2 regions of the Pulveribacter sp. genome follow, and region 2 is predicted to be linked to the other one. Evidence: riboswitches for the same ligand, from Rfam matches in the RefSeq annotation. Region 2 holds a riboswitch; the other holds the start of a gene.
What was found. A riboswitch is a leader RNA that binds a small molecule or an ion and turns the genes downstream of it on or off. The one in region 2 is predicted to bind cobalamin.
Positions count from the first base shown of each region.

Region 1: another riboswitch for cobalamin. It lies ahead of RT282_RS12435 (TonB-dependent receptor); the one in region 2 lies ahead of RT282_RS09075 (TonB-dependent receptor domain-containing protein).

Region 1 covers NZ_DAMATK010000003.1:248,002-258,738, forward strand. The annotation lists gene RT282_RS12390 (ABC transporter permease subunit) at 1-355, opposite strand, end outside; gene RT282_RS12395 (branched-chain amino acid ABC transporter permease) at 375-1,304, opposite strand; gene RT282_RS12400 (replication-associated recombination protein A) at 1,652-2,977, opposite strand; gene RT282_RS12405 (GFA family protein) at 3,083-3,433, shown strand; gene RT282_RS12410 (DUF488 domain-containing protein) at 3,451-3,843, shown strand; gene RT282_RS12415 (uracil-DNA glycosylase family protein) at 3,855-4,496, shown strand; gene lolA (outer membrane lipoprotein chaperone LolA) at 4,538-5,170, opposite strand; gene RT282_RS12425 (DNA translocase FtsK 4TM domain-containing protein) at 5,333-7,699, opposite strand; gene trxB (thioredoxin-disulfide reductase) at 7,820-8,773, shown strand; cobalamin riboswitch at 8,842-9,102, shown strand; gene RT282_RS12435 (TonB-dependent receptor) at 9,243-10,737, shown strand, end outside.
Region 2 covers NZ_DAMATK010000002.1:589,736-600,472, forward strand. The annotation lists gene RT282_RS09040 (methylated-DNA--[protein]-cysteine S-methyltransferase) at 1-471, opposite strand, end outside; gene cobO (cob(I)yrinic acid a,c-diamide adenosyltransferase) at 490-1,059, opposite strand; gene RT282_RS09050 (ABC transporter ATP-binding protein) at 1,248-2,024, opposite strand; gene RT282_RS09055 (iron ABC transporter permease) at 2,021-3,064, opposite strand; gene RT282_RS09060 (helical backbone metal receptor) at 3,061-3,951, opposite strand; gene RT282_RS09065 (bifunctional adenosylcobinamide kinase/adenosylcobinamide-phosphate guanylyltransferase) at 3,948-4,538, opposite strand; gene RT282_RS09070 (cobyrinate a,c-diamide synthase) at 4,559-5,923, opposite strand; gene RT282_RS09075 (TonB-dependent receptor domain-containing protein) at 5,935-7,833, opposite strand; cobalamin riboswitch at 7,910-8,154, opposite strand; gene RT282_RS09080 (DUF904 domain-containing protein) at 8,189-8,428, shown strand; gene RT282_RS09085 (cell division protein ZapA) at 8,425-8,766, shown strand; gene RT282_RS09090 (EAL domain-containing protein) at 9,012-10,737, opposite strand, start outside.

The DNA of each region.
Region 1 (10,737 bases), on a different contig from region 2:
GAATGCCCAGCAGCACGCCGGTGATGGCCGCCAGCACCAGGGCCAGCGGTATCACCATCCACAGCGACATGTGCAGGCCCTCGGGGAAGTGCGCCGCGAACCAGGCGAAATTGTCGGCCAGGTGGGGCGAGGCCAGCAGGCCGAACATGTAGGCGCCCACGGCATAGAAGGCCACGTACCCTAAGTCGAGCAGGCCGGCATAGCCCACCACGATGTTCAGGCCCAGGGCCAGCATGACGTACAGCAGCGCCAGGTCGGCGATGCGCACCCAGGCGTTGCCGAAGTACTGCAGGATCAGCGGCAGCACGAGCAGCGCGATGCCGCCCAGGATCCATTGGATCTTGTGATTTTTCATGGTGTGGTTGCTCCCCTCTTCAGGCCCGGTCGGCCACGCGCTCGCCCAGCAGGCCCGAGGGGCGCAGCGTGAGGATGATGATCAGCACGATGAAGGCGAAGATGTCGGTGTAGTGGCTGCCCAGCACGCCGCCCGTGAGGGTGCCGATATAGCCCGACCCGATGGCCTCGATCAGGCCCAGCAGGATGCCGCCCACCACGGCGCCGGTCAGATTGCCGATGCCGCCGAACACCGCCGCCGTGAAGGCCTTCAGGCCCGGCAGGAAGCCCATGGTGTGCTGGGCCGTGCCGTAGTTGGAGGCGTACATGATGCCGGCGATGGCCGCCAGCACGGCGCCGATGATGAAGGTGGCGGAGATCACCATGTCCGGCTTGACGCCCATCAGGGCCGCCACGCGCGGGTTCTCGGCCGTGGCCCGCATGGCGCGGCCCAGCCGGGTGTAGCTGACCAGGTAGACCATGGCCGCCAGCGAGATCACCGTCACGCTCAAGATCAGCACCTGGGTGCTGGTGATCACGGCGCCGCCGACCTGGAAGGGCGTGGACGGCAGCAGCGTGGGATAGGGCTTGTAGTTGGGCTTCCAGATGATCATGGCCAGCGTCTGCAGCAGCAGCGACATGCCGATGGCGGTGATCAGGGGGGCCAGGCGCGGGCTGTTGCGCAGCGGCCGGTAGGCCACCTTCTCGATGGTGTAGTTAAGCACCGCCGCCACGAAGCAGGCAATGAGGGTGGCCAGCAGCAGGATGAGCCAGCCGGGCGCGCCGGGCATGGCATCGCGCATCAGACCGATGCAGCTCCAGCTGGTGAGTGCCCCGATCATGAGCACCTCGCCGTGCGCGAAGTTGATGAGCTGGATGATGCCGTACACCATGGTATAGCCCAGGGCTATCAAGGCGTACATGCTGCCCAGAACCAGACCATTGATGATCTGTTGCAGCAGGATGTCCATAAGTTGAGTCCTTCGGTCCTTCGTGAGTGACGCATGCGCCCGGCGGGCAGCCCCCTTGGCTCAGCCTTGTGGGCCGCCTGCCGGTCAAGTCCACGCCAGCTGCCTCGAAGACAAATTCAGCGTTTCCTTACTAAAAAACCCGGCAGCCACCATGCTGCGCGGGTCTTCTGTGTGAAATTCTGTCACGGCTTTGATGAGCCCCGCAGTGCCGTCTCGGCGGGGTTTTCCCTCGATCGCCAAGCCCATCAGGCAAGCATCCGAATCATTAGAAATACTGATGTTGGCCAAAAATTCAGGGTATGCGCTTATTCCCAGCGCGGGCGGCGGCCACCGCTTCGGGGCCGGCCTTAGTCGAGGTCGGACTCGCTGGCGCGGGCCGCAGCGTTGCGCTCACGCAGCTCCTGCATCTTCTGGCCGATCTTGATCTCCAGCCCACGCGGCACGGGCTGATAGAAGCCCGGCGGCTCCATGCCCTCGGGCAGGTAGGACGCGCCGGCGGCAAAGCCGCCCTCCTCGTCGTGCGCATAGCGGTAGCCGCGGCCGTAGTCCAGCTGCTTCATGAGCGCCGTAGGGGCGTTGCGCAGGTGCAGCGGCACGGGCTGGCTGCCGCCTTCCTTCACAAAGGCGCGCGCCTTGTTGTAGGCGGCGTAGCCGGCATTGCTCTTGGGCGCCACGGCCAGGTAGAGCACGGCCTGCGCCAGGGCCAGCTCGCCTTCGGGTGATCCCAGGCGCTCATAGGTCTGGGCCGCCTCGTTGGTGATCTGCAACGCGCGCGGATCGGCCAGGCCGATGTCCTCCCAGGCCATGCGCACGATGCGCCGCGCCAGGTAGCGCGGGTCGGCCCCACCGTCGAGCATGCGCACCAGCCAGTACAGCGCCGCATCCGGGTCCGACCCGCGCACCGACTTGTGCAGCGCGCTGATGGTGTCGTAGAACTGCTCGCCGCCCTTGTCGTAGCGGCGCACCTGCTGGCCCAGCACCTTGAGCAGCCAGTCATCGGCGATACGCTCCACGCCCGCCTGAGCGCCGGTGATGGACAGCGTCTCCAACGTGTTCAGCAGGCGCCGCGCGTCGCCGTCGGCATAGGCCACCAGACGCTCCAGCGCTTCGTTTTCGATAGCTGGCACCGCTTGGCTGGCCTGGGCTTTGGCCACTATTTGCTTCAAATCATCGGCCGTCAGCGGCTGCAGCACGTAGACCGTGGCGCGCGACAGCAGGGCGGAGTTGACCTCGAACGACGGGTTCTCGGTGGTCGCGCCCACAAAGGTGAACAGGCCGCTTTCGACATGCGGCAGGAAGGCGTCCTGCTGGCTCTTGTTGAAGCGGTGCACCTCGTCGACGAAAACGATGGTGCGCTGGCGCATCAGGCCGTCACGCGCAGCCTCGGCCTGCTGCACGGCCTCGCGGATCTCCTTCACGCCCCCCAGCACGGCGCTGATGCTGATGAACTGCGCGTCGAACGCCTCGGCCATCAGCCGGGCAATGGTCGTCTTGCCCGCCCCCGGCGGCCCCCACAGGATGCAGCTGTGCGGGCGCCCGGACTCGAACGCCAGCCGCAGCGGCATGCCCGGCCCCAGGATGTGCTGCTGGCCGATCACCTCACCCAGTGTGCGCGGGCGCAGGCGTTCGGCCAGGGGTTGATGAAGGGCAGCGGAGGGAGGAGAAGACGGCATGGCAACCCGAAAAAGCAGCACCGATCGTAGCGGCTTCGCCCTCCACGGCCCGGCAGGCGCGGCGGCGTTCCTTCCTATGATGCACGTCTGTCTTCAGGAGATGCCATGCAATACCACGGAAGCTGCCACTGCGGCCAGATCGCCTTCGACGTGGAAGGAGACGCCATCACCCAGGCCATGGCCTGCAACTGCTCCATATGCTCGCGCAAGGGCTCGCTGCTGTGGTTTGTGCCGCGCGAGCGGCTCGCGCTGCGCACCGACGCCGCCCGGATGGCCACCTACACCTTCCACAAGCACGTGATCCAGCATCACTTTTGCCCCACCTGCGGCATCCACCCCTTCGGCGAGGGCACGGGGCCGGACGGCCGCACCATGGCGGCCGTCAACGTGCGCTGCCTGGACGGAGTGGACCTGGACACGCTGCACATCGAGCACTACGACGGCCGCGCGGCCTGAAGCCGGGAGGCCGCGCCATGCCTGTCCGCATCGTCCGCCTGGGCAGCCCGCGCGCGCCCAACGAGGGAACGCGCATCGGCACCGTGCGCCGTCCGCCGCGCGGCGTACCCCGCGACCAGTTCGCTGCGCAGGACTGGTATTACGCCTGGCTGCCCAACCTGGCACCCAGCGCCGAGGCCGTGAAGCAGGCGCTGGCGGCGCACAGTGACGCCGAATGGGGCGAGTTCGCCCGCCGCTACCGCCGCGAGATGGCAGAGCCTGACCGGCGCCATCTGCTCGACACGCTGGCCCAGCTGTCCAGGCAGGCCAACTTCTCCGTCGGCTGCTACTGCGAAAACGAGGCGCGCTGCCACCGCTCGCTGCTGCGCGAGTTGCTGGCGCAGGCCGGCGCGGACATCCGCGAAGACTGAACAAGAGCCCCATGGCGCCCAGAACCCTGCCCGCTGCTCCACAACCTCTTTTGCCCCTGGGCGATCTGCTGCAGCGCGTGCGCCAGTGCACGCTGTGCGCGCCCGTCCTGCCGCTGGGCCCGCGACCGGTGCTGCAGGCGGGCACGGGCGCACGCATCCTCATCGCCAGCCAGGCGCCCGGGCGCAAGGTGCATGCCTCGGGTGTGCCGTTTGACGACGCCAGCGGCGAGCGCCTGCGCGACTGGCTGCAGCTGCCGCGCGAGGTGTTCTACGACCCGGAGCGCGTGGCCATCGTGCCCATGGGCTTTTGCTACCCGGGCAAGGGCGCCTCGGGGGACGCCCCACCGCGCCCCGAGTGCGCGCCCACCTGGCGCGCGCCGCTGCTGGCGCTGCTGCCGCACATCACGCTGACGGTGGCCGTGGGCCAGTACGCCATCGGCTGGCACCTGCCGGCCAGCCGCGGCCGGCCACTGGCCGAAACGGTGCGCGCCAGCGGCGCGCCCGGCAGCCCGGTGATCGCCCTGCCCCACCCCAGCCCGCGCAACAATGGCTGGCTCAAGCACAACCCGTGGTTCGAGGCCGAATGGCTGCCCGGCGTGCGTCAGCGGGTGGCCGCGGCGCTGGCGCAGGATACAAGCGAAATCGACCTCTAGTACCCGCCAGTCAAGCGCTGGCAGCTATCAAAACAGGAGTTTTACTGCTGCAACACGTCCGCCCCCGCGGGCGGCTTGAAGGTGAAGGTGCCCGCGGGTAGCACGGGGTTGAGCTTCATGCCGCTGAAGCGGATCAGCGAGCGCTGGCCAAAGCTGTCCAGGATGTCCAGCGCCGCCAGGGTCTCGCCATCGAAGCCCACGCGCACGCTTTTCAGCTGGCCATCGCGCGCCTTCGGCGTGGCCAGCACCCACTGCAGACCGTCCTGGTCGGGGGCGGATTCCAGCGTGAAGTCGGCGCGCAGCGCCGCCAGATCGGGTGCAGAGGCCAGCAGCGCGGCGGGCGTAGAGCCCAGCGCCTTGTCCTGCGCACGCTGGGTGACCTGGTTCAGGTCAGCGTCGTAGAGCCATAGCGTCTTGCCGTCGGCGACGATGGTCTGCTCGAACGGCTTTTGGTAGACGAAACGGAAGTGCCCCGGCCGCTGGAAGTCAAAAGTGCCGCTGCTGGTCTTGCTGCGCGCGGGCTGGCCTTCCTTCGGGGGTGCGGTCACCGTCTGCGTGAACTGCGCGCTGCCGCTCTGGGCAGACTTCATGAAGTTTTCGAGGCTGGAAAGGCCGTCAGCCCAGGCCCACTGGGCGCTGGCAGCTATCAAAACAGTAGTGAACAGTTTTTTCATAGGGATTTCTCAAAAGCGCTGATCCGGGCGCTACCGATCCAAACAGACCGCCCGCAGCCAGCGGACACCGCGCAAGGGCCGCCCCGCAGCGCTGGTGTCGTCCCCCTTCCCGGCGTCAGCCGAGAGAAGGGGGAAGCCGCGCAGCGGCTCAGGGGGCTGCCCTTACTCCCGAGCGGGCACCAGCACTTCGCGCTGGCCGTTGGACGTGAGAGCGCTGACCAGGCCGGCGTTCTCCATGTCCTCCAGCAGCCGCGCCGAGCGGTTGTAGCCAATGCGCAGCTTGCGCTGGACGTAGGAGATGCTGGCCTTGCGGTCTTTCAGCACCACCTCCACGGCCTGGTCGTACATGGGGTCCTTCTCGCCCCCGCTGCCGCCTTCGCCGTCGCCCAGCCCGAAGCCGCTGTCGTCACCGTCGACGGTACCGCCTTCCAGCACCCCGTCGATGTAGTCCGGCTCCCCCTGGCTCTTGAGGTAGTTGACGACGCGGTGCACTTCCTCGTCCGACACGAAGGCGCCGTGCACGCGCACCGGCAGGCCGGTGCCGCTGGCCATGTAGAGCATGTCGCCCATGCCCAGCAGGGCCTCGGCGCCCATCTGGTCCAGGATGGTGCGGCTGTCGATCTTGCTGGAGACCTGGAAGGCGATGCGCGTGGGAATGTTGGCCTTGATCAGGCCGGTGATCACGTCCACGCTGGGCCGCTGCGTTGCCAGGATCAGGTGGATGCCGGCGGCACGCGCCTTCTGCGCCAGGCGGGCGATCAGCTCCTCGATCTTCTTGCCCACCACCATCATCAGGTCGGCCAGCTCGTCGATGACGACCACGATGTGCGGCAGGCGCTCCAGCGGCTCGGGCTCCTCGGGCGTGAGGCTGAAGGGGTTGTAGATGAACTCCTCGCGCGCCTTGGCCTCGTCGATCTTGGCGTTGTAGCCCGCCAGATTGCGCACGCCCAGCTTGCTCATCAATTTATAGCGCCGCTCCATCTCGGCCACGCACCAGTTCAGGCCGTGCGCGGCCTGCTTCATGTCGGTGACCACGGGCGCCAGCAGGTGCGGAATGCCCTCGTAGACCGACATTTCCAGCATCTTGGGGTCTATCATGAGCAGGCGCACGTCGCGCGCCTCGGCCTTGTACAGCAGGCTCAGGATCATGGCGTTGATGCCCACCGACTTGCCCGAGCCGGTGGTGCCGGCCACCAGGCAGTGCGGCATCTTGGCCAGGTCGGCCACCACCGGGGCGCCCACGATGTCCTTGCCGAGGCCTACGGTCAGCATGCTGCGCGCATCGTGGTAGACCTGCGAGCCCAGGATCTCCGACAGGCGGATGGTCTGGCGCCGGGCGTTGGGCAGCTCCAGCGCCATGGTGGTCTTGCCAGGAATGGTCTCGACCACGCGGATGGACACCAGCGACAGCGAGCGCGCCAGGTCCTTGGCCAGATTGACGATTTGCGAGCCTTTCACGCCCGTGGCCGGCTCGATCTCGTAGCGCGTGATGACCGGGCCGGGCGCGGCGGCGACCACCGTCACCTCCACGCCGAAGTCGCCCAGCTTCTTCTCGATCAGGCGGCTGGTCATCTCCAGCGTGTCGGCGGACACGCTCTCCTGGCGCGTCTGGGCGGTGTCCAGCAGGTCCACCTGCGGCAGGGCGCTGTCGGAGATCTCGGTGAACAGGGGCTTTTGCCGCTCCTTGACCACCCGGGTGCTGGGCACCGGGTCGGCCAGCTGCGGCTCGATGATGGTGACAGGGGCGTGTACCCGCGCGGCGGAGGCCGCGGGCGCATCGTCCGCATGCGGCTCCTCGCGCACCGCCGGGCCCTGGCGCTCGCGCGCCGCGCGCCGGCCCACGGCCGCGTCGCGCACGCGCTCGCGCCGCGCCCGGCCGGCCTGCACCAGGGCATCGATGCGCGCGCCCAGGCGCTCGGCCAGCTGGCCCCAGGAGAAATGGAACACCAGGCCCGCACCCAGCACCACCAGCACCACGCCGGCCAGGCCCGAGCCAGTGAAGCCCAGCCACTTCACCGCCAGCGGCCCCATCAGGTAGCCCAGCACACCGCCGGCGTGGCCGGGCAGCAAGTCTTCGAAGCGGTACAGGCGCGACCACTCCAGCGCGCAGCTGGCGCCCAGGAGCAGCGCCAGCCCCAGCCAGTACAGGGCGCGGCGCAGCCAGGGGTGGGACGGCGTGGCGCCACCGGCGTGCTGGCCGCCGCGCATCCAGTGCGCCAGCGAGGCCAGCCAGGCGTGGACCGCCGCGGCCACCGCCCACCAGACGGAAAAGCCGAGCGCGAAATAGCTGGCGTCCGCCGCCCAGGCGCCCAGGCGGCCGACCCAGTTGGCCACCGCGCCGTGCTCCGGCGCGCCCGTCGTGGACCAGGCCACGTCCTGCGGCGAAAAGCTGGCCAGCGCCAGCAGCCAGAACACCAGCGCCAGCAGCCCCGCGATCAGGCTGAGCTCGTGGCCGAAGCGGGCCACGCCGCCGCGCCCCGCGCCCTTGGCCTGCGACGTTGCGTTCAGGGTATTGAGGGAATAAGTCATAGAGCGAAAAGCCAAGCGCGGAAGCTTACCCCATGCCTTTGGCGGGGCGATGGCCGCTCCCTACAATGGCCCGGCCGGGCGCCGCAGCGCCCTTCTCCAACCGCTTTGTCGACGACCATCATGTCCAATACGCAACACGCCAAAGTCCTGATCCTGGGCTCGGGCCCCGCCGGCTACACCGCCGCCGTCTATGCGGCGCGTGCCAACCTCAACCCGGTGCTGATCACCGGCATGGCCCAGGGTGGCCAGCTCATGACCACCACCGAGGTGGACAACTGGCCGGCCGACGCCAACGGCGTGCAGGGCCCGGACCTGATGCAGCGCTTCCTGGAGCACGCCGAGCGCTTCAAGACGCAGGTGATCTTCGACCACATCAGCGCCGTGGACCTGTCCAAGCGCCCCTTCACCCTCACCGGCGACAGCGGCACCTACACCTGTGACACCCTGATCATCGCCACCGGCGCCTCGGCCAAGTACCTGGGCCTGCCCTCCGAAGCGGCCTTCATGGGCCGCGGCGTGTCGGCCTGCGCCACCTGCGACGGCTTCTTCTACCGCGAGCAGGACGTGTGCGTGGTCGGCGGGGGCAACACCGCCGTGGAGGAAGCCCTGTACCTGTCCAACATCGCCCGCAAGGTCACCCTGGTGCATCGGCGCGACAAGTTCAAGGCCGAGCCCATTCTCGTGGACAAGCTGATGGAGAAGGTCAAGGAGGGCAAGATCGAGCTCAAGACCCACTTCACGCTGGACGAAGTGCTGGGCGACGACAGCGGCGTGACCGGCATCCGCATCAAGAGCACCCGGGACGAGCACACCGAGGACATCGCCCTGCAGGGCGCCTTCATCGCCATCGGCCACCACCCCAACACCGACATCTTCCAGGGCCAGCTGGACATGGAGAACGGCTACATCACCACCCAGGGCGGCTTGAAGGGCTTCGCCACCCAGACCAGCGTGCCGGGCGTCTTCGCCGCCGGCGACGTGCAGGACCATGTGTACCGCCAGGCCATCACCAGCGCCGGCACGGGCTGCATGGCGGCGCTGGACGCGCAGCGTTTTTTGGAGCAGCAGGACTGAAGCTGCGCGCGAAGCAGGTCCACAGGCCTGTGCCACAATCGCGCCCGCCGCCCGCCAGGCTCTGCCTGACAGGCGGCTTTTCACCAGGTGCTTCGCCCGCTCCACGCGGGCAACGAAGTTCAACGGGAAGCAGGTGCGCGTCGTCTTGTGAACAAGACCCGCAATTCCTGCGCTGCCCCCGCAACGGTCAGCGGAAACCAAGTCTTGCCCGCCAGCATGCCCCGCATGCCGGCTGCCACTGCGCCACATGGCGCGGGAAGGCGCAAGGCCTGGTGCGCCATGCGCACCATCCGTGAGCCCGGATACCGGCCTGCGTGAACATGTAGCGGCGGCTGCGGGCGAGCGGCGGGCCGGACAAGCACGGCCCTTGCACCGGCCTTTTTGCTTGGCCGTTCTCATCTCATTCCAGCTGCCATCAGCAACGTAGCGCGTCCCGCGGGAGAGCAGGCGCGCCACTGGAGGAATGACCATGAGCCTAGGCGGCTTGGTACGCGCGCAGCTGTGCGCTCTCGCACACCACCGCGCGATCGCGCTGACAGGCCCCGGCGTGCTGCTGGTCGCCGCCAATGCGGCAGCGCAAACCGCGGCGCCGCCGGCCGATACAGCGGCGCAGAGGGCGCTGCCGGCGGTCACGGTCAGCAGCGAGGCCGTCGCCCACGACGCCAGCCTGAACCAGTTGCAGCCGCAAGAAACCGGTTCGCGCCTGGGCCTGACGGCGCGCGAAACGCCGGCCAGCGTGAGCGTGATGTCGCGCGAACAGATCCTCTCGCGCAACATCATGCGTACCCAGGACGCCGTGGTCAGCCTGACCGGCATCGCCGAAATGCCGGCGCCTGGCAACGGCTTCAGCAGCCTCAGCGCGCGCGGATTCGTGGGCCACAACTCGGTTGCGCAACTGCTGGACGGCACGCGCCTGACGGTCGCCGCCGGAACCGTCACCTACCCGTTCTCGACTTGGCCGATCGAATCGATCCAGGTCTTGCGCGGGCCGGCTTCGGTGCTGTACGGCGACGGAGCGATCGGCGCGGTTGTCAACTACGTCACCAAGCAGCCGTTGTTCGATCGCAGCGAGCGCGAGGCCTATGTGAGCCTGGGCCAGCACCGGACGATCTCAGGCGGCGTCGGGCTGCGCGGGCCGATCAGCGACGCCCTGGCGTACTCCGCCTATGTCGACGCGGCGCACAGTAGCGGTGTTCGCCGCGACAGCCAATATGACCGCCAGAACGCCTCCCTGGCGCTGACCTTCAGGCCCAACGCGCGCTTTGCCGCCACGATGAGCTTCGACGGCGGGCACAACGATGACACCACCTACTTCGGCACGCCCACGCGCGATGGTGGCGTGCCGCGTGAATGGCGACGCACCAGCTTCAACGTCAGCGACGCGCGCGTGCGCTACAACGACCAGGCCTGGCGCCTGCGCCTGCGCCACGACGTAGCCGATGGCGTGCAACTGCGCAACGAGACTTATCACTTGCGCTCGAACCGGGTCTGGCGCAACGCCGAGGACTACACCTTTGTCCCCGCCAGCGGCCTGGTCGATCGCACCGACTTCCTGCACATCGGCCACGGGGTCAAGCAAACCGGCAACCGCTTCGAAGCCCAGGTGAACGGCGAAGTCGCCGGCATGCGGCACAGGCTGGTGGCCGGTCTGGATGCCTATCGCACCGATTTCGATACCCTCAGCAACTCGCCCTACGGCGGCGCCGACCGGGTCGACCCTGGCCAGGTCGACCCCGGCGTGTTCCTCAGCCCTGTCCCCTACGGGCTGGCCCGCCGCTCCGACCTGACCACGACCGCCTTGTTCGTCGAAAGCCACTGGACGCTGACGCCCCAGTGGACGGTGTTGGGCGGCCTGCGCGCCGACCGCATCCGCCTGCATACTCAAAACATGCGCACCAGCGCTGCACCGGACGACGTGCGCTATTCACCCGTCACCGGCCGGCTCGGCGCCGTATGGAAGGCCA
Region 2 (10,737 bases):
GCGCGGCAGGCCGCCGCCGAAGCCCGTCAGGCTGCCGTCGCTGCCGATCACCCGGTGGCAGGGCACGACGATGGAGATCTTGTTGCTGCCATTGGCCGCCGCCACGGCGCGGGTGGCCGTGGGCTGGCCGATGGCGCGCGCCTGTTCGGCGTAGCTGCGCGTCTGCCCGAAGGGAATAGCCAGCAGCGCCTGCCAGGCCCGGCACTGAAAGGGCGTGCCCACCAGGTCCAGCGGCACGCCGAAGCGCTGGCGCTGCCCGGCGAAGTATTCGCCCAGCTCCTGCGCCGTCTGCTCCAGGACCGCACTGCTGCCGTGCTGCGGCGGCAGGCCGCCGCGCGCCACCTGCACCTGGGCCAGTTCGCGCTCCACGCCCTGCTGGCCGACGAACTCCAGCAGGCACAGGCCCTGCGGCGAGGCCACGGCCAGCATGTCGCCCAGGGGCGTGGGGATGTGGCGGCTGAGCAGATGCACGACGTGTGTGGCTCCAGGTCAGTCCTCGATGCCGCGCTGGGCCGGCACGCCGGCCTGAAAGGCGTGCTTGACCATTTTCATCTCCGTGACCGTGTCGGCGACGGCAACGATCTCCTCGGGGCAGCGCCGCCCGGTCAGGCACACGTGCACGTCGCGGGGGCGGCTGGCCAGCGTGTCCAGCACCTCCTGCAGCGGCAGCCAGCCGTAGATGAGCGGGTAGGTGACTTCGTCCAGCACCACCAGGAAGTACTCGCCCGACAGGATGGCCTGCCGGGCCTTGGCCCAGCCGTCGCGCGCCAGCTGGGCGGAATGCTCCAGGTCCTGGCTCTTCCAGGAAAAGCCGTCGCCCAGCCCCTCCACCGGCAGGCCCACCTGCTCGGCCAGGCGGTGCTCGCCGAAGCGGGCGCTGGGCACCTTCATGAACTGGAACACCTTCACCGCCTTGCCCCGGCCCGTGGCGCGGAAGGCCAGGCCGAAGGCAGCCGTGCTCTTGCCTTTGCCGTCGCCGGTGTTGACGATGACCAGGCCGCGGCGCTCACCCTCGGGCTTGTCGTAGGGCTTGGCGCTAGGCGGGGTTTCGATCTGCATGGGAAGTCCTTTCTGAAAACTGTCAGCCGTCCAAAGGGCTGCGCGCCACCGGCGACGTATGAAACTGGCGCGCCCCACGCCAGGGCTGCCGGGCAAGGGCCGCGCCGCAGCGTGGGCTGCGTCCCCTCCGAGCGGCAGCGCCCGGGAGCGTGAAAGGCGCGAAGCGGCTCAAGGGGTGTTGTCGCATCTCAAACACGGGGCAGCGCCATCCAGAGGTCGTCGATGCGGCGCACTTGAATGCGCCGGCCGAACACCTGCTCCAACGCCGCGTGCGTGGCAGGGTCGCAGCAGGTGCCGTGGTGCAGCACGCGGCCGCTGTCCATGACCAGCAGGTCGTCGGCCTGCAGCGCAATCGAGATCTCGTGCAGCACGCTGACCACCGTGGCGCCGCCGGCGACCAGGGCGCGCACGGTGTGCAGCCAGTCGGTCTGGTGCGGCGGATCCAGGTTGGCCAGGGGCTCGTCCATCAGCGTGACGGGCGCCTGCACGGCCAGGGCGCGGGCCAGCAGCACGCGCTGGCGCTCGCCCCCCGACAGCTGCGACAGCGGCCGCGCGCGCCAGTCCCAGGCCTGGGTGGTGCGCAGCGCGGCCTGCACGGCAGCGTGGTCGGCGGCGCTGGGCGGGGCCATCCAGGCGCGGTGCGGCAGGCGGCCCAGCATGGCGATGTCGTACGCCGGCAGGTCGTCGGCCACGGCCTCGTTCTGGCCCAGCCAGGCCAGCTGGCGGGCGCGCTCGCGTCCGGGCAGCCCGGCCAGCGGCCGGCCCAGCAGGCGCACGTCGCCCTGCACGCGGGCGTGGCGCAGCAGCCCGGCCAGGCATTTGAGCAGCGTCGACTTGCCGGCGCCGTTGGGACCGACGATGCTGGTCCAGCGCGCCGCGGGCAAGTCCAGGTCGATGCCGCGCAGCAAAGCGGTGCTTTGCACGCTGACGCTGATCTGGCGTGCGCTGATAGCTATGGAATTCATAGCCCTGCCCCTCCCCCAAAGGTACGGCGGTGCATCAGCCACAGCAGGTAGCTGCCGCCCAGCGCCGCGGTGAGCACGCCCACGGGCAGCTCCTGCGGGGCGATCAGCCAGCGCGCCAGCACGTCGGCAGCCAGCAGCAGCACGCCGCCCATCAGGCTGGACAGCCACACCTGCCAGGGGTGGGTGACGCGGGCGATGGAGCGCACCAGGTGCGGCGCCGCCAGGCCCACGAAGGCGATCAGCCCGGTGTGCGCCACCGCAGTGCCGGTGGCCAGCGCCAGCGCGGCGATCAGGCCGGCGCGCATGGGCGCCAGCGGCAGGCCGAGGCTGGCGGCCGTGGCCTCGCCCAGCATCAGCGCGTCCAGCAGGCGCGACAGCGCCCAGGCCGCCAGCGCGCACACCAGCCAGGCCGCGGCCATCAGAATGCAGGCCTGCCAGCCCACGAAGGCCGAGCTGCCCATGGTGAAGACCTGCATGGCCTCCAGGATGTTGGGATGCGCCACCTGGATCAGGTCGCGCGCGGCGCCCAGCACCACTCCCACCACCACGCCGGCCAGCAGCAGGCGCAGCGTGTGCTGCACGCCGCGCGCCAGCATCAGCGTCAGCAGCACGGCGCCGGCCGCGCCGGCGAAGGCCGCGCTGGTCAACCCCAGGCGCGCCAGCCAGCCGGCGGCGGCAGGCGACACGCCCAGCAGCGCCATGGCCACCGCCCCGCCCAGGGCCGCGCCCGAGGCGCTGCCCAGCAGGTAGGGGTCGGCCAGCGGATTGCGAAACAGGCCCTGCGACACCGCCCCGGCCAGCCCCAGCAGCGCGCCGGCCAGCCAGGCGCCCAGGGTGCGCGGCAGGCGAATGTCCCAGACGATCTGGCGCGCCAGCGCGTCCTGGCCCATGTGCAGCACGCTCTCGAAGCCGGTGCTGCCCACGCTGGCGCCCAGCAGCACCAGCAGCGCGCTGGCCGCCAGCAGCCACACCAGCAGGCTGGCGCCGCGGTGGCGGCGCTGGTCCTGCACGGCGGTGGTGGGCGGCAGCACAGCGCTCATCGGAAGGCCCCGTTCAGGCAATCGGCCATCAGGCGGGCGGCCTCGGCCATGCGCGGGCCGGGCCGCACCAGGACGTCGCCCTGCTCCGGGCCGAAGACGCACAGCCGCCCGGCCTGGACCGCTGCCAGGTGCTTCCAGCCGGGATAGGTCGTCATCGGCTGGGCGCTGCGGTTGGACACCATGATCACGTCGGGCTGCACGCGCAGCACGAATTCGGGGCTCAGGCGCGGGAACGGCCCCAGCTCCGCCGGCACCACGTTGCGCACGCCCAGGCGCGCCAGCGTCTCGCCGATGAACGAGGTCTGGCCGGCCACGTAGGGGCCGCGGCTGACCTCGAAGTACACCCGCGCGCCGTGCGCCTTGGGCGGCAGCGACTGGGCCGCCGCCTGCACGGCCGCGTCGATCACGCGCCACAGCCGGTCTGCGCCCTGCTCGCGCGGCACGGCGAACAGCGCGCCCAGCACGCCCAGCACGCGGCGCACGTCGGCATGGTTCTTGGGCTCTAGCGCGACGACCTTCAGCCCCAAGGCTTCGAGCCGGTCGCTGACCCGGCTGCTCACCGACAGCAGCACCACGTCGGGCTGGAGGGCGACGACGGCCTCGACGCTGGGGTCCAGCCCGCCGCCCACCTGCGGCAGGGCGCGCACGGCCTGGGGCCAGTTGGAGTAGCGGTCCACCCCCACCAGGCGGTGGCACTGCTGCATCTCGCACAGGCTTTCGGTCAGCGAGGGCAAGAGGCTGACGACGCGCTGCGGCGGCGCGTCGAACTGCAGCGTGCGGCCTCGGTCGTCCTGGATGGCGATGGCGGCCGAAGCGGCCGAGGCGGCGCCCGCCAGCGCCAGGACGGTGCAGATCAGGCGCGTCCAGCGCAGCCAGGGCCGTGTCATAGGAGTGCCTCGTCTTTCAGGGTGAGCGGGAGGCCGGCCGCCATCAGCGTCACGCGCCGGCAGGCGGCGGCCGCCTGCTGATTCACCACGCCCAGCGCGTCGACGAAGGCGCGCACCTCCCGCCCCAGCGGGATCACGCCCAGGCCGATCTCGTTGCCCACCAGCACCACCGGGCCGGGGCATTGCGCCAGCGCTTCAAAAAAGTGAGCTGCCTGCGCTTGCCAGGCAAGGGCTGGAGGCCGATTTGGCTCATATTCCTGCGGCGCCACCGGCATCAGCCAGTGGGTCAGCCACAGGGTCAGGCAGTCCACCACCACTAGGGTGCCGGGCGCTCCGCGTTGCGCCAGGGCGGCGGCCAGGTCGCGTGGCTCCTCCAGCAGCGCCAGGCCGGGCACGCGTTCGGCGCGCTCGCGCTGGTGGCGCACGATGCGCGCGCGCATCTCCTCGTCGTGGGCCTGGGCGGTGGCGATCAGCAGCGCGGCGTGCCCGGGCGAGCGCCCAAGCCAGGCGCGGGCCAGCTGCTCGGCGCGGCGCGACTTGCCGCTCTTTTGGCCGCCCAGGATGAGTTCGCTGCGCGCGATGTCCATGCTCTTGTCCGTCCTTTCGTCTAGGCCTGCGGTCCGTCGCCCAGCAGCCGCGCCACAGCCTGGTGGCTGGAGGCGAACCATGCCTGGAAGAAGCTGGCGCGGATGCTGCCGCAGCGGTACACAGCCTCGGCCCCCTGCAGCGCCGCCGTGCCGGCCCCGGGCCGTGTGGCCTGGGCGAGCACCGGCATGGCGCCGTCCTGCACGACGGCGTAATGAAAACTGTGGCCGCGCAGCGGCTCGCAGCCGTCCAGGCGCAGCTCGCGCGGGCCTATGGCCGCCAGGCGTTGCTGCAAGGCGGCGCGGCCCGGCAGCAGGCCCCACAGCGGCAGCTCGCTGCCGTCCGGCATGGCGATGGACTGCAGCAGCGCCAGCAGGCCCCCGCCTTCGGCCCACACTGGCCGGCCCGCGTCCACATGCGCCTGCAGCTGCGCGCGCAGCGCATGCCGCTCGGCCAGGGCGGAGGCGTGCAGTTCGGGATAGCCGCCGGGCAGCCACAGCGCGTCGCAGTCGGGCAGCGGTTCGCCGCGCAGCGGCGAGAACAGCGCCACCTGCGCACCCAGGGCGCGCAGCGTGTCCAGGTTGGCGGCATAAACCAGACAGAAGGCCTCGTCGCGCGCCACCGCCACGGTGCGCCCGGCCAGCGTGGGCGCCGGGGTCTCGGCTTCGGGCACGGCGGCGAAGTCCACGGCCCAGCGCTGCAGCTCGTGCGGGCCGATGCGGCCCAGCGGGGTGGCGGCCAGTGCGTCGGCCGCCGCGTCCAGCCGGGCCAGGGCGTCGGGTAGCTCCTGGGCCGCCACCAGGCCCAGGTGCCGCTCGGGCAGGAGCCCACCAGGCTTACCCCTGCCCGAGCCACCACTGCCGATGCCCGGCAGCGCTCCCAGCCAATCGGTCGCGTCGCTCAAGCCCTCCTGCAGCATGCGCGCATGGCCTTCACCCGCCACGCGGTTGGCCAGGGCGCCGGCCCAGGGCAGATCAGGCCAGTAGCTGCGCAGGCCGTGCACCAGCGCGCCGAACGTGCCGCCCATGGCGCTGGCGTCGATCACCGCCAGCACCGGGATGCCACAGCGCCGCGCCAGCTCCGCCACGCTGTGCTCGCCGTCGAACAGGCCCATCACTCCTTCGATGATCAGCAGATCGGCCTGCTGCGCGGCGGCATGCAGGCGCCGGCGGCAGTCGTCCTCGCCCGTCATCCACAGGTCCAGCGGGTGCACGAGCGCGCCGCTGGCCAGTTCGTGCCAGTGCGGGTCCAGATGGTCCGGTCCGCACTTGAAGACGCGCACGCGCCGCCCCTGGCGCGCATGCAGGCGAGCCAGCGCGGCGGCCACCGTGGTCTTGCCCTGGCCCGAAGCGGGCGCGGCGATGATCAACGCGGGGCAGCGGGCCATGGCCTTCTGTCTCAATGCGGGGCCCACTTCAAGCCCACGTACAGGCTGCGCCCGGGTGTGACATAGGTGCGCGCCAGCTGGTAGTCCTTGTCTCCCAGGTTGTCCACGCGGGCCAGCAGCGTGAAGTCGCGCGCCACGCGGGTGCTGGCGTACAGGTTGACGAGGGTGTAGCCGCCCAGCACCTGGGTGTTGGCCGCGTTATCGAAGCGGCGGCCGGAGGCCTGCACCTCGGCGCCCAGCGTCCAGCCGGCCAGTTGCGTGTCGGCGCCGAAGGTGGCGTAGCGCTTGGCGCGGCGCTGCAGCTGCCTGCCCGTCGCCAGGTCCTTGGGGCTTTGCAGGTCGATGGAGCCGTGCAGCGTCACGCCGCCGACGCGGTGGCCGGCGGAGAGGGTGACACCCTTGTATTCGGCCCGGCCCACGCTGTTGTAGCAGCCGAAGTCCTGGCCACAGGCGGTGGCGGTGCCGTCGAAGATGATCAGGTTGCTCACCCGGTTGCGATAGGCCACCACGCCCGCATGGCTGGCGCCGCTGGCGTAGCGCAGGCCGACCTCGATGTTGCGGCCGGTCTCCGGCTTCAGGCTGGCGTCGCCATACTGGCTGAAGCGCTGGTACAGCGTGGGCGCCCGGAAGGCCGTGCCGGCCGAGGCCGTGGCGCGCAGCGTGGGCGTGATGGCATAGCCGTAGGCCACGCTGCCGGTGTTCTTGCTGCCGAACTCGCTGTCGGAGTCATGGCGCAGGTTCAGCTGCAGCGTGTGGTTGCCCGCGTGAAAGCCATAGCCCAGCGCCAGCGCGTCCTGGGAGCGGTCGCGGTCAATGGGGTCGTTGGTCAACTGATCTTCGCGCCGCTCCAGCGCGGCGGTGAACAGGTGCGCGCCCAGGCGGTACTCGTTGTGCCACAGGTAGCCGCGCAGGTGCGTGCGCGTCAGGTAGTGCGACGGCGTAGTCTCGTAGCGGCTGACCGAGTCGGTGAGCGAGACGCGCGAGCTGAAGGCCTGCGACCACTGCGCCGACCAGGTGAGGCCGGCGGCGTGCATGCGGTTGTCGTTCTGGTCGTCCTCGGGGTCGGCCGGGGTGTACTTGGAGCCGTCGTAGCCGGACTTCATCTCGTTGGCCAGCAGCGTGGCGTCGATCCGGTGCGCGGCGTTGATCTTCAGGCCCAGGCGCGCGTTGCCCGCCGTGGTGCGGTAGCCATCACGGTCCGGGTTATGGCCCGCGCTGTCGCGGATGTCATAGCCGTCGCTGCGCTCGTGGCTGATGCCCAGCGCATAGTCGAAGGCGCCGCCCTCGCCCGCAGCGCCGCTGACCCCGGCCTCGATCCGGCGCAGCTGGTGCGAGCCCAGGCCCACACCCACGTAGGGCGCCGCCGGGCCCTCGCCCTTCTTGGTGAACAGCTGGATCACGCCACCCATGGCGTCCGAGCCGTAGACGGCGGCAGCCGGGCCGCGCAGCACCTCGATGCGGTCGATCTGCGACAGCGGGATCTGCTCCCACACGGCTCCACCGGTGGATTGCGAATCCACGCGCACGCCGTCGATGTACACGGCGGTGAAGCGCCCCTCGGCGCCGCGCAGAAACACATTGGACGAGTTGCCCACGCCGCCGTTGCGCGTGATCTCCACGCCCGGCAGCCGCGCCAGTACGTCCACCAGGCCGGTGGCGCCGGCCTGGGCGATGGTTTCGCTATCCACGATGGAGACGTCGGCCACGATGTCGGTCAGCGGCTGGGCGGTGCGGGTGGCGGTCACCACCACATCGTCCAGCGAGGGAGAGCGCAGGTTTTGCGCCACCACGATGGCGCCGTCCTGGGCCTGAGCGGAGCAGACGGCGAGAACGGCCAGGGTGAGCGCACTGGCACGCAGGCGCACGCAGCCCGATGCAGCCGCGCTTTCACGGAACAGGGAAATCGACATGGAAGACAAGAATCAGCAAACAACCCGTGCCAGCATCCCCGCCGGCGTTGGGTGAAACAGCTGCGCACCCCAAAGGGTGTGCAACCTCCGTGTTGGCCGGTATCCGGGCTGGCGAAACACCTTCCAACGCCTTCCCAGACGCTTGTTCAAGGCATCCAGTGGCTTCGTGTGTGAAAGGGCAGCCGCCAAGGCGGCTGGTTCGCTGACCGTTGCGGGGGCAGCGCAGGCTCGGATGCACTCCATGGCGGAGGCTCCTCCCTGCTTCCCGTTGAACTGCCGCATGTGAACCACGCAGCGAGCACCAACGGCACGATTTTATGCCGGGACGCAGCCTGGTCCCTACAATCCCAGGCCTATGTCAGCGCCTTCGCCCTCCGTCCCCTCCACCATCGACCAGGTCGCCGAGCGCGTGGAACGGCTCCTGCAGCAGCACGAGCAGCTCAGGCGCACCAACGCGCTGCTGGCCCAGCAGGTCATGGCGCTCACGCAGGAGCGCGACTCGCTCAAGTCCCGCCTGCAGGCCGCCCGCTCACGGGTCGAGTCGCTGCTGGACCGCCTGCCTTCGAATTCGCAACCCAAGGACGACACCCCATGAAGCAGATCGAGGTCCAGATCCTGCAGCAAAGCTACCTGCTGGCCTGCCCCGAAGGCCAGGAGGCGCGCCTGCTGGACGCCGTGGAGCGCGTGGATACGGCCATGACCCAGATCCGCGACACTGGCAAGGTGCGTGCCCGTGACCGCATCGCCGTGCTGGCTGCGCTGAATCTCGCCTTCGAGGTCGCCGACCGCGAGGCCGCTGCCGCCCAGGCAGCGCACGCTCAGCCCGCCGAGGTACTCGCCAGCGCACCGCAGGAATCTGCAGGCGAGGAGCGCCTGTCCCAGCTGCTGCTGCGCCTGGACGAAGCTCTGGGTGACGACGGGCGAGTGTCGTAAGGATTTGCGAGCAACCGGCCCGGCCCGCCACGTGGCCGGTACAATGAAAGCGTCTGCGGTGCTGCCGGGCTTTATATTTCCTTGAACCAATGCTCACTGAGCACGGGCTTGGTACATTGCCTGGCAAGCGTGATCATCTCGCGTCAGATGAACCCAATGCCTGGCTGCCCTCGCCCCCCTGAACCCCCGGTTCAGGATGCCGGTCCGGTGGCATTCGCAGACACCTTTTTCTTAGCTACCCGGCCTTAGTGCAAACGGTCCTGCAGCATCAGGTCACGCAACTGCTGCTTTGGCAAGGCGGGTGAGCACAGGTACCCCTGATAGAACATGCAGCCCATGGCGCTCAGTGCCTCGCGCTGCACCTTGTCCTCGACACCTTCCGCTACCACTTCCAGGCCCAGCGCCTGACCCATCTTGATGATGGCCTGGACGATCGCACGCTCGCCGTCCTCGCCCGGAAGGCCATCGACGAAGGACTTGTCCACCTTCAATCGGTGTATGGGCAGGTTCTTCAGGTAGGCAAGGCTGGAGTAGCCCGTACCGAAGTCATCGATAGACAGGCTGATGCCCATACGGGCCAATGCGGCCAGCATCTCCTCCTTGTCCTGCGCATCCTGCAGCAGCACGCTTTCCGTCAATTCCAGCTCCAGCTGGCGGGGCCGCAGGCCATGATGCTCGATCAGCCTGGCAACGCGATGCAGGAAGCCCGGCTGGCGAAACTCAAGTGCTGACACGTTGACCGAGATCACCAGCGGCGTTTCACTGTCCTGCCAATACGCGGCCTCGCGGGCAGCCTGCTCCATCACCCAGGCGCCCAGGGTGACGATATAACCGGACTCCTCGGCCAGCGGTATGAATGCGGCGGGCGACACCACGCCCAGTTGCGGGTCGTTCCAGCGCAGCAGTGCCTCGGCACCCACGATGCGCCCGCTGGCCATGTCGACTTGCGGCTGGTAGTGCACGGCCATGTGGCCTTGCCCCAGGGCCTGGCGCATGGCGTGCTCCATCTTCATGCGCGCCAGCAGGTTGGAATTCATCTGGGGCTGATAGAACCCATAGCTGCCTCGCCCGCGCTCCTTGGTGCGGTACATCGCCGTGTCGGCATGCTTGATGAGATCGTCCAGACTGCGTCCGTCCTGCGGATGCATGGCAATGCCGATGCTCCCCTGGATGGAAAAGCTCATCTCATCGAGTTGGAAAGGCTGCAGCATTTCCTCGAGGACGCGGCGTGCCACACTCTCAGCCATCTGAGCATCCGAATTGGCCAGGTGGACCACGAATTCGTCTCCACCCAGCCGGCACAGCATGTCGGATTGCCGCAGGCAACGCAGCAGCCGCTGGGCCACCAGCTTGAGTACGCGATCTCCGAACGGGTGGCCCAACGAATCGTTGACGATCTTGAAGCGGTCCAGGTCGAGAAAGAGCAGCGCAAACTGGGCATCCGAACCTTGCGCCGCATCGATGGCTTCCTGCACCCGCTCGTGCAACCGCAGACGGTTGGGCAGGCCTGTCAGCGCGTCGGTGAAAGCCAGTTCCTCAATGCGCCTTTGCGCCGCGCGCTGCTGCGTCAGGTCACGCATGAAGCCTATGCTCTGGACCACCGTCCCACCCTCGTCACGCAACACGACCCAGGACAGGTGTATCGGGGGGCCGCTGGCGCCGACGGTTTTGCGCAGTATCACCTCGCCCTCCCAGAAACCTTCCCGTCGCCAGCGCTGGGCCACTTGCGCGAGGAAGGCTTCCTCATCCATGCCTGCGTCCAACAGCGCCGTAACCGCACTGCCGGGCAGGGGCGAGCGCGGAGCACCCAGCAGCTGTTCGCAACCCGGATTCACGCGGAGGATGAGATGGTGCTCGTCGGCGATGAAGATGGCGTCCAGGCTTGATTCGAAAACCTGCGCGGCCAGACGCAGGCTGGCCTGCACCTCGGCTTGCCGGGAAATATCCCGGAAGGAATAGACACGCCCGGCG